Regions from separate parts of the Streptosporangium fragile genome, predicted to be linked through region 2. Evidence: predicted binding sites of a transcription regulator. Region 2 holds the regulator's gene; the other holds the start of a gene.
The links. The regulator HspR, encoded in region 2, represses chaperone genes until heat shock. The targets are predictions, from matches to a motif close to ANTTGAGTCNNNNNGACTCAANT.

Region 1 (4,383 bases), on a different contig from region 2:
GGTGACCTTGCGCAGGATCCTGGCGATCGAGCGCTCCAGGGACCGGACGCCGGCCTCGCGGGTGTACTCGCCGGCGAGCTTGCGCAGCGCGTCCTCCCCGAGGACGACGTCCTCGGCGGTGAGGCCGGCCTTGTCGAGCTGGCGCGGGAGCAGGTGGTCGCGGGCGATGGCGACCTTCTCGTCCTCGGTGTAGCCGTCGAGCGTCACGACCTCCATGCGGTCCAGCAGCGGGCCGGGGATGGCCTCCAGCACGTTGGCGGTCGCCAGGAAGAGCACGTCGCTCAGGTCGAGCTCGACCTCCAGGTAGTGGTCGCGGAAGGTGTGGTTCTGCGCCGGGTCGAGCACCTCCAGCAGGGCGGCCGTCGGGTCGCCGCGGTAGTCGGAGCCGACCTTGTCGACCTCGTCGAGCAGCACGACCGGGTTCATCGACCCGGCCTCGCGGATGGCGCGGACGATGCGGCCGGGCAGCGCGCCGACGTAGGTGCGCCGGTGCCCGCGGATCTCGGCCTCGTCCCGGACGCCGCCGAGGGCGACGCGGACGAACTTGCGGCCCATGGCGCGGGCCACGGACTCGCCGAGCGAGGTCTTGCCGACCCCGGGAGGACCGGCCAGCGCGAGGACCGCGCCGCTGCGGCGGCCGCCGACCACGCCGAGGCCCTTCTCGGCCCTGCGTCCGCGGACGGCCAGGTATTCGATGATGCGGTCCTTGACGTCGTCGAGGCCGGTGTGGTCGGCGTCGAGGACCTCGCGGGCCGCGGCGATGTCGTAGGAGTCCTCGGTCCGCTCGTTCCACGGGATGTCGAGGACGGTGTCGAGCCAGGTGCGGATCCAGCCGGTCTCGGGCGACTGGTCGGAGGTCCGCTCCAGCTTGTCGACCTCCTTGAGGGCCGCCTCGCGCACCTTCGGCGGCAGGTCGGCGGCCTCGACGCGGGAACGGTAGTCCTCCTCCTCGGAGGCGGAGGTGTCACCGTTCAGCTCGGCGAGCTCCTTGCGGACCGCGGCGAGCTGCTGGCGGAGCAGGAACTCGCGCTGCTGCTTCTCCATGCCCTCCTGGACGTCCTTGCGGATCGTCTCGGCCACGTCGAGCTCGGCCAGGTGCTCGCGCGACCACTCGACCAGCTTCTCCAGCCGGTCGGCCGGGTCGGGGGTCTCGAGGATCTCGGCCTTGCGCCGCGTGGTCAGCCAGGGGGCGTACCCGGAGTTGTCGGCGAGGATCGACGGGTCGTTCATCTGGTTGACCGCGTCGACGACCTGCCACGCGCCGCGCTTCTGCAGGATCGTGGTGGCCAGCGCCTTGTACTCCTTGGCGAGCTCGTGGGCGCGCTCGCCGGCGGCGACGGGCGTGATGCGGGTGGCCTGCACCCACAGGGCCGCGCCGGGACCGGTCGTGCCGGTGCCCACGCGGACGCGGTCGACGCCGCGCACGACGGCGGCGGGCTCGCCGCCGGGCAGCCTGCCCACCTGCTCGACCACCGCCCTGACGCCCACCGGGCCGTACTTGCCGTCGATGCGGGGAACGAGGAGCACCGCGGGCTTGTTGTCAGCGAGAGCCTGAGCCGCGTCGATCGCGGCCCGGACCTCGGTCTCGGACAGGTCAAGCGGTACCACCATGCCCGGCAGCACGACCTCGTCGTCGAGCGGCAGGACCGGGAGGATCAAGCTCTCACTCATGTGCACTCCAAGGGTTGAGTTGTACAGACTCAATTAACAGGAGTCCCAGATTGTTCCCAGGCTTGAGCGTGTTCGCTGTGAGCGATCGTAATTGTGTAATTCACCTGGTGGGCCACCTCCACGCGACACCGGCCCGCCCCGGCGCCCGGTGGCGGCTCCACGCCGCGACCCGCCCGTCTCCGGGCACAGCGACTACTTCGAGCCGGGCAGCCGGTCGCTGCGCAACCCCGCCCTGGCCGCCCTCGGCCGCGCCGGACGAACCCGCCCGGCTTCCGCGCCGGCCGGCCTGGCTCCCGCTGTTCGCCAGCTGCCGGCATCGGTGTGGCTTCCCGGACGCGCCCGAGGCGGCCGGCGCGCGTCGCAGGTCGACGCCGGAGCACTCCGATGACGTTTAATGACAGGGTGTCGTCATCAGCTTGACGAGGTGCCGCCCCCTTTGTGACACTGTGTCATGAAAGGCCCCCTCGTCGCGGAGTGATCATGAGTGATTCGCCGTTCTCCGAAGTCCTCAGGAACGCCACCTGGGGCGAGCACGAGTCCGCCGAGGACGACGGCTACCTCAAGGCACTGATGGCGGGCCGGCTCAGCCCCGAGGCGTACGGCGAGATGGTCGCCCAGCACTACTTCGCCTACGTCGCCCTGGAGAGCGCCTCCCGCGCGCTCGCCACCGACCCCGTCGCCGCGCCTTTCGTCTTCCCCGAGCTCTACCGGGAGGAGGCGCTGGTCCGTGACCTGGAGACGATCTACGGGTCCGGCTGGCGGTCCCGGATCGAGCCGTCCAAGCCGACGCTGACCCTGGTCGCCCGCATCAACCAGGTCGCCGATTGGCCGGCGGGCTACATCGCCCACCACTACACCCGCTACATGGGCGACCTGTCCGGGGGCCAGTTCATCCGGATGGAGCTGCAGAAGATCTACGGTTACCGGCCGGGCGGCGGCGTCGACTTCTATCTCTTCGACGGGATCGGCAGCCTGCCCCGCTTCAAGAACGAGTACCGTGCCCGGCTGGACGCGCTGCCCCTCGACGAGGCCGAGAAGCGGCGGCTGGTCCGCGAGACCAAGCTCGCCTACCTTCTCAACACCGAGGTCCTGGCCGAACTCGGCCGGGTGGCACGGGCCGAGCTCGCCGCCTGAGACCGGGGAACCCCTTCCGCGATCCCCGCTCCCGCGGCACGCGACGCTCCGGTGCGCCATGGCGCGCCGGAGCGTTCCCGCGTGTCCGGCACCGGGGCGCGGCGACCGGTCACCGCCCCGCGGGTACCGGTCCGCGCGGGTGCGGGCCCGGGCGCTCACGGGTGCGGGCCCGGGCGCTCACAGGCACGAACCCGGGCGCTCACGGGTGCCCGCGAACGCTCACAGCCTGCCCGCGGTGCCGGACACTGTGCGACCATGGGACGATGCCCCGGATTTCGGCCGCGACCATCGGCGAGCACCGCGCCCAGACGCAGGAACGCATCCTGCGGGCGGTCTCGCGCCTCACCCGCGAACAGGGCATCGACACCATCTCGATGACGGACGTGGCGAGCGAGGCCGGCATCACCCGCACCGTCCTGTACAACTACTTCCCCGACAAGGCCGCGCTGCTGCTGGCCTTCACCGAGCGGGTGACCCACTACTTCATCGACAGCTACGAGCGGGAGCTGCCCGAGCGTGCCACCCCCGCCGAACGGCTGCGGGTGTTCGTCAGGCTCCAGCTGGCCGGGCTGCTCGCCCACCCGCATCCCGGCCCCGCCGACCTGTCGGCGGCCCTGGGCCCCGACGCCTACCAGCGCCTGGCCGACCACGTCGAGCCGATGCAGCGCATCCTGACCGGCATCATCGACAGCGGCGTGGCGTCCGGCGACTTCCAGGCCGCCGACGTGGCCGCCACCGCCCGGATCATCCTCGCCGTCATCGGCGCCGAGCGGGTTCCGCTGCTCAGCGGGGCCGTGACCCCGGAGGAGGCCGAGGAGATCGTCTCGGGCTTCGTCCTGCGCGGCCTGGGCTGCCGCGTCCCCGCCTGACCCGCCGGCCGCCCCGTGGCGGCACGGCGACCGCCGCTCCGTGACCGGCGCCGCTAGGAAGGCGCCGGTGCGCCGGGCAGGGGGCGGCGATAGCGGACCTTGGTGATGGGGAAACCGTCGCCACGCTCCTCGACCAGTCCGCCGTCCCCGTCCCACCCCTGTCGCCGGTAGAACTCCCGGGCCCGGTGATTGCCCTCCAGCACCCAGAGGGTGGCCTGGGAGTATCCGGCCCCGGCCAGGGTGTCGACGACTCCGGCCATGAGCGCCTTGCCGGCACCCGTGCCCCAGACCTCGGGCAGCGTGTACATGGAACCGATCATGCCCACGACCGCCGGATCGTCGTCGGTGTCGTCGGTGGGGTAGAAGCGCGAGTAACCGACGACCCGGCCGGCTTCCTCGGCCACCAACGTGCCCGACGACGGCCACCGGGATTCGGTGATCCTGTCGTCCCACGCTGCCCGGAACGCCTCGGTGTCGAGGCTCGCCAGGTATTCCTCCGGCATGAGCCCGCGGAACGCCTCCCGCCAGGAGGCTGTCTGGACGGCCGCGAGAACCGAGGCGTCCCGCGGAGCCGCCCGTCGGACTTGTAACGGCAAGGTATCCACTCCGGTGGGTCGAATCTGCTGTGCGTACGTTTCGGTAGACGTTACGGGCGGACCGGGACCGGCACCAGATCTTCTCCGCCCCGGGCCGCCCGCCGCGTCAGGAG
Region 2 (4,383 bases):
GGCGGGATCTTCACGAAGATCATCGAGCGCAACACCACGATCCCGACCAAGCGCTCGGAGGTCTTCACCACGGCCGAGGACAACCAGCCGTCGGTGCAGATCCAGGTCTACCAGGGCGAGCGCGAGATCGCGGCGTACAACAAGAAGCTGGCCACCTTCGAGCTGACCGGCATCGCCCCGGCGCCGCGCGGCATCCCGCAGATCGAGGTCACCTTCGACATCGACGCCAACGGCATCGTCAACGTCTCCGCCAAGGACCTCGGCACCGGCAAGGAGCAGACGATGACGATCACCGGCGGCTCCGCGCTGCCGAAGGACGACATCGAGCGCATGATGCGCGAGGCCGAGTCCTACGCCGAAGAGGACAAGAAGCGCCGCGAAGAGGCCGAGACGCGCAACAACGCCGACTCGCTCGTCTACCAGACCGAGAAGTTCCTCAACGAGAACGGCGACAAGATCCCGGACGACATCAAGACCGAGGTCAACGACGCCGTCTCCGAGCTGAAGAAGACTCTGGAGGGCACCGACTCGGCCGCGATCCGCGCCTCCGCGGAGAAGCTCGCCACGGTCAGCCAGAAGATGGGCTCGGCCATCTACGCCCAGTCGCAGGCGTCCGAGGCCCCGACCGGCGCCCCGCAGGGTGACGCCGCGGGCGAGCGCAAGGACGACGACGTGGTCGAGGCCGAGATCGTCGACGAAGAGCCGAAGCGCGACGGCGGCAAGTGACGTTCGGAAAGCCGAGGGGAGCACCAGCGTGAGCACGCGCGAGAACGGTTCCGGGGAGGAGCCGGTGATCCGCGACAACCGAAAGATAGACCCGGAGACGGGGCAGGCACGCGAGGCGAGCCCGTCGGACGCGCAAGGGCAGGCGACCAGGGGGCAGGACGAGCAGTCCTCCTCCCTGGCCTCCGACCTCGCATCGATCGAACTGGCCACCCAGCTCGCGGAGCGCACCGCGGACCTGCAGCGTCTTCAGGCCGAGTATTCCAACTACCGCAAGCGCGTCGAGCGGGACCGGGCGACGGTCAAGGAGCAGGCGGTGGCCGGCGTGCTGGCCGAGCTGCTGCCGGTCCTCGACGACATCGGCCGGGCCCGCGAGCACGGCGAGCTCACCGGCGGCTTCGCCAAGGTGAGCGAGTCGCTGGAGGCGGTCACCGGCAAGCTGGGGCTGAGCACCTTCGGCACCAAGGGCGAGCCGTTCGACCCGACGGTGCACGAGGCGCTGCTGCACAGCTACTCCGCCGACGTCACCGAGCCGACCTGCGTGGAGATCCTGCAGCCCGGTTACCGGATCGGCGAGCGGGTGCTCCGTCCCGCCAGGGTCTCGGTCGCCGAGCCCGAGGAGCCCGCCGCGCCGGCCACGTCCGACACGGACGAAAACTGACACCCCCCATATCTGATCTCTCTGAGAAGGAACATAGATGAGCACCAAGGACTACCTGGAGAAGGACTACTACGCCGTCCTTGGTGTGCCCAAGACCGCCACGGCCGAGGAGATCAAGAAGGCGTACCGGAAGCTGGCCAGGCAGCACCACCCCGACGCCAACCCCGGAAGCTCGGCGGACTCCGAGAGCACCGCCAAGTTCAAGGAGGTCTCCGAGGCCTACAACGTCCTGTCCGACACCAAGCGCCGCAAGGAGTACGACGAGGCGCGGACGCTGTTCGGATCGGGGCTCGGCGGTTACGCGGGGGGCGGGGGGGCTCCCCGCGGCGGGTTCCCCTTCGACCTGGGGGACCTGTTCGGGGGCACCGGCCAGCAGGGTGCGGGAGACCGCATCGGCGACATCTTCGGCGGCCTGTTCAACCGGGGCGGCACGACCCGTCCCGGCGGGACGACCACCAGGGCGCGACGGGGCCAGGACGTCGAGTCGGAGGTCACGCTCTCCTTCTCCGAGGCGGTGGAGGGCACCACGGTCTCGCTCCGCCTGACCAGTTCCTCCGCCTGCGCGGCATGCAGTGGCACCGGCGCCAAGGCCGGCACCACCCCGCGTGTCTGCCCGACCTGTGAGGGCACCGGGGCGGCCAGCCGCAACCTGGGCAACTTCGCCTTCTCCGAGCCGTGCCGCGACTGCAAGGGCCGCGGCCTGCTGGTGGACGACCCGTGCCCGGTGTGCGACGGGAGCGGGCGGGGCAAGAGCACCCGCACGATCCAGGCGCGCATCCCGGCCGGCGTCGGCGACGGCCAGCGCATCAGGATCAAGGGCAAGGGCGCGCCCGGTGAGAACGGCGGCCCGGCCGGCGACCTGTACGTGCTGATCCACGTCAAGCCGCACCCGGTGTTCGGCAGGACGGGTGAGAACCTGACGATCACCGTTCCGGTCACCTTCACCGAGGCGGCGCTGGGCGCCGAGATCAAGGTGCCGATCCTGAAGGGCATGCCGGTCACGCTGCGCATCCCCGAGGGCACCCCGAACGGCCGCACCTTCCGGGTGCGGGGCAGGGGTGTGACCCGCAAGGACGGCACCAAGGGCGACCTGCTCGCCACGATCGAGGTCCTGGTGCCGCAGCGTCTGGAGGACAAGGCACGGGGAGCCCTTGAGGAGTTCCGCGACGCCACCGCGGGTGTCGACCCGCGGGCGGACCTCATCCAACAGGCCAGAAGCGAGTAGCCATGGACGCCAACTACTTCGATCTGTCGGACGACACTCCTGTATACGTCATCTCGGTGGCCGCCCAGCTGTCGGGTCTGCACCCGCAGACCCTGCGGCAGTACGACCGTCTCGGCCTGGTCAGTCCAGGCCGGTCGGCCGGGCGCGGCCGCCTGTACTCCACCCGCGACATCGTGATGCTCCGCGAGGTCCAGCGGCTCTCCCAGGAGGAGGGCATCAACCTCGCGGGCATCAAAAGGATCCTGACCCTGGAGAACGAGGCTCTGCGCCTGCGTGACGAGAACGAGCGCCTGCGCGCGGAGATGGCCATGATCCGTGCACTGATCCAGTACCAGCTGCCACCCGCCTGACTCTGCGAGACATCGGGGGGTGTCCACCACAGGGGAACACCGGCGACCGGACCGAGGGATTCTCGTCCGGAACACACCGGCGACCGCACCGAGAAGCGACCTGCGGACACACAGACGACTGTTTGAGGACCACTCGGACACACCGGCGACTGTTTGGGGATTGTTCGGGCACACCGGCGACTGTTTGGGCCCTTCGGGCACACCGGCGACCGGACCGAGGAGCGCGGGAGTCCGCGAGGGTGCGCCGGCGACGAGGGAAGGAGCCGGGTCAGAGCACCCGAGCCGCGACGCGCAGCGTCGCCGTGAACGCAGCGTCGCCACAGACACAGAGTGAGGCCACAAGCATGGATTACAAACTTACCCAGAAGAGCCAGGAGGCGGTGTCCTCCGCCATCCGGCGGGCGGCCGCCGAAGGCAACCCCGAGGTCGCCCCGGCTCACCTGTTCACCTCTTTGCTTGCGCTGTCGGGCAGCACCGCCGTGCCCCTGCTGGAGGCGGTGGGCGCCGACTGGAAGCAGCTGCGGACCGAGGCCGAGAAGCAGCTCGCGGCCCTGCCCAAGGCGCAGGGCGCCACGGTCAGCGCCCCGTCGAGCTCCCGGCAGTTGCTCACCGTGCTGAACACCGCGGCTCAGCGGGCCCGTCAGCTTGAGGACGACTACGTCTCGACCGAGCACCTCCTGGTCGGTCTCGCCGCCGACGGCGGTCCGATCGCCGAGTTGCTCAGGTCGCGCGGCGCCACCCCGAACGCGCTGCTCGACGCCTTCGAGAAGGTGCGCGGGCACGCCAGGGTGACCAGCGAGACCCCGGAGGACACCTACCAGGCGCTGGAGAAGTACGGGATCGATCTGACCGAGCGGGCGCGGGCGGGCAAGCTCGACCCCGTGATCGGCCGTGACTCGGAGATCCGGCGGGTCGTCCAGGTCCTCAGCCGCCGGACGAAGAACAACCCCGTCCTCATCGGCGAGCCCGGTGTCGGCAAGACCGCCGTGGTGGAGGGGCTGGCCCAGCGGATCGTCGCGGGTGACGTGCCCTCCAGCCTGCGCGACAAGCGTCTGATCGCGCTCGACCTCGGCGCGATGGTCGCCGGCGCCAAGTACCGCGGCGAGTTCGAGGAGCGCCTCAAGGCCGTCCTCAGCGAGATCAAGGAGAGCAACGGCCAGGTCGTCACCTTCATCGACGAGCTGCACACCATGGTCGGCGCCGGCGCCGCCGAGGGCGCGATGGACGCCGGCAACATGCTCAAGCCCATGCTGGCCCGCGGCGAGCTGCGGATGATCGGCGCGACCACGCTGGACGAGTACCGCGAGCGCATCGAGAAGGACCCCGCGCTGGAGCGCCGCTTCCAGCAGGTCTACGTGGGCGAGCCCAGCGTCGAGGACACCATCGCCATCCTGCGCGGCCTCAAGGGCCGCTACGAGGCGCAC

Region 1: a site for HspR is predicted at 1,684-1,706, ahead of lon (endopeptidase La). Genes of this name have one in related genera too.

Annotation. Positions count from the first base shown of each region.
Region 1 covers NZ_BAAAVI010000007.1:36,774-41,156, reverse strand. Annotated here, with positions in the region: gene lon (endopeptidase La) at 1-1,671, opposite strand, end outside; gene ABD841_RS06745 (biliverdin-producing heme oxygenase) at 2,152-2,805, shown strand; gene ABD841_RS06740 (TetR/AcrR family transcriptional regulator) at 3,069-3,674, shown strand; gene ABD841_RS06735 (GNAT family N-acetyltransferase) at 3,728-4,177, opposite strand.
Region 2 covers NZ_BAAAVI010000016.1:136,863-141,245, forward strand. Annotated here, with positions in the region: gene dnaK (molecular chaperone DnaK) at 1-726, shown strand, start outside; gene grpE (nucleotide exchange factor GrpE) at 755-1,384, shown strand; gene dnaJ (molecular chaperone DnaJ) at 1,422-2,609, shown strand; gene ABD841_RS13540 (heat shock protein transcriptional repressor HspR) at 2,612-2,959, shown strand; gene clpB (ATP-dependent chaperone ClpB) at 3,304-4,383, shown strand, end outside.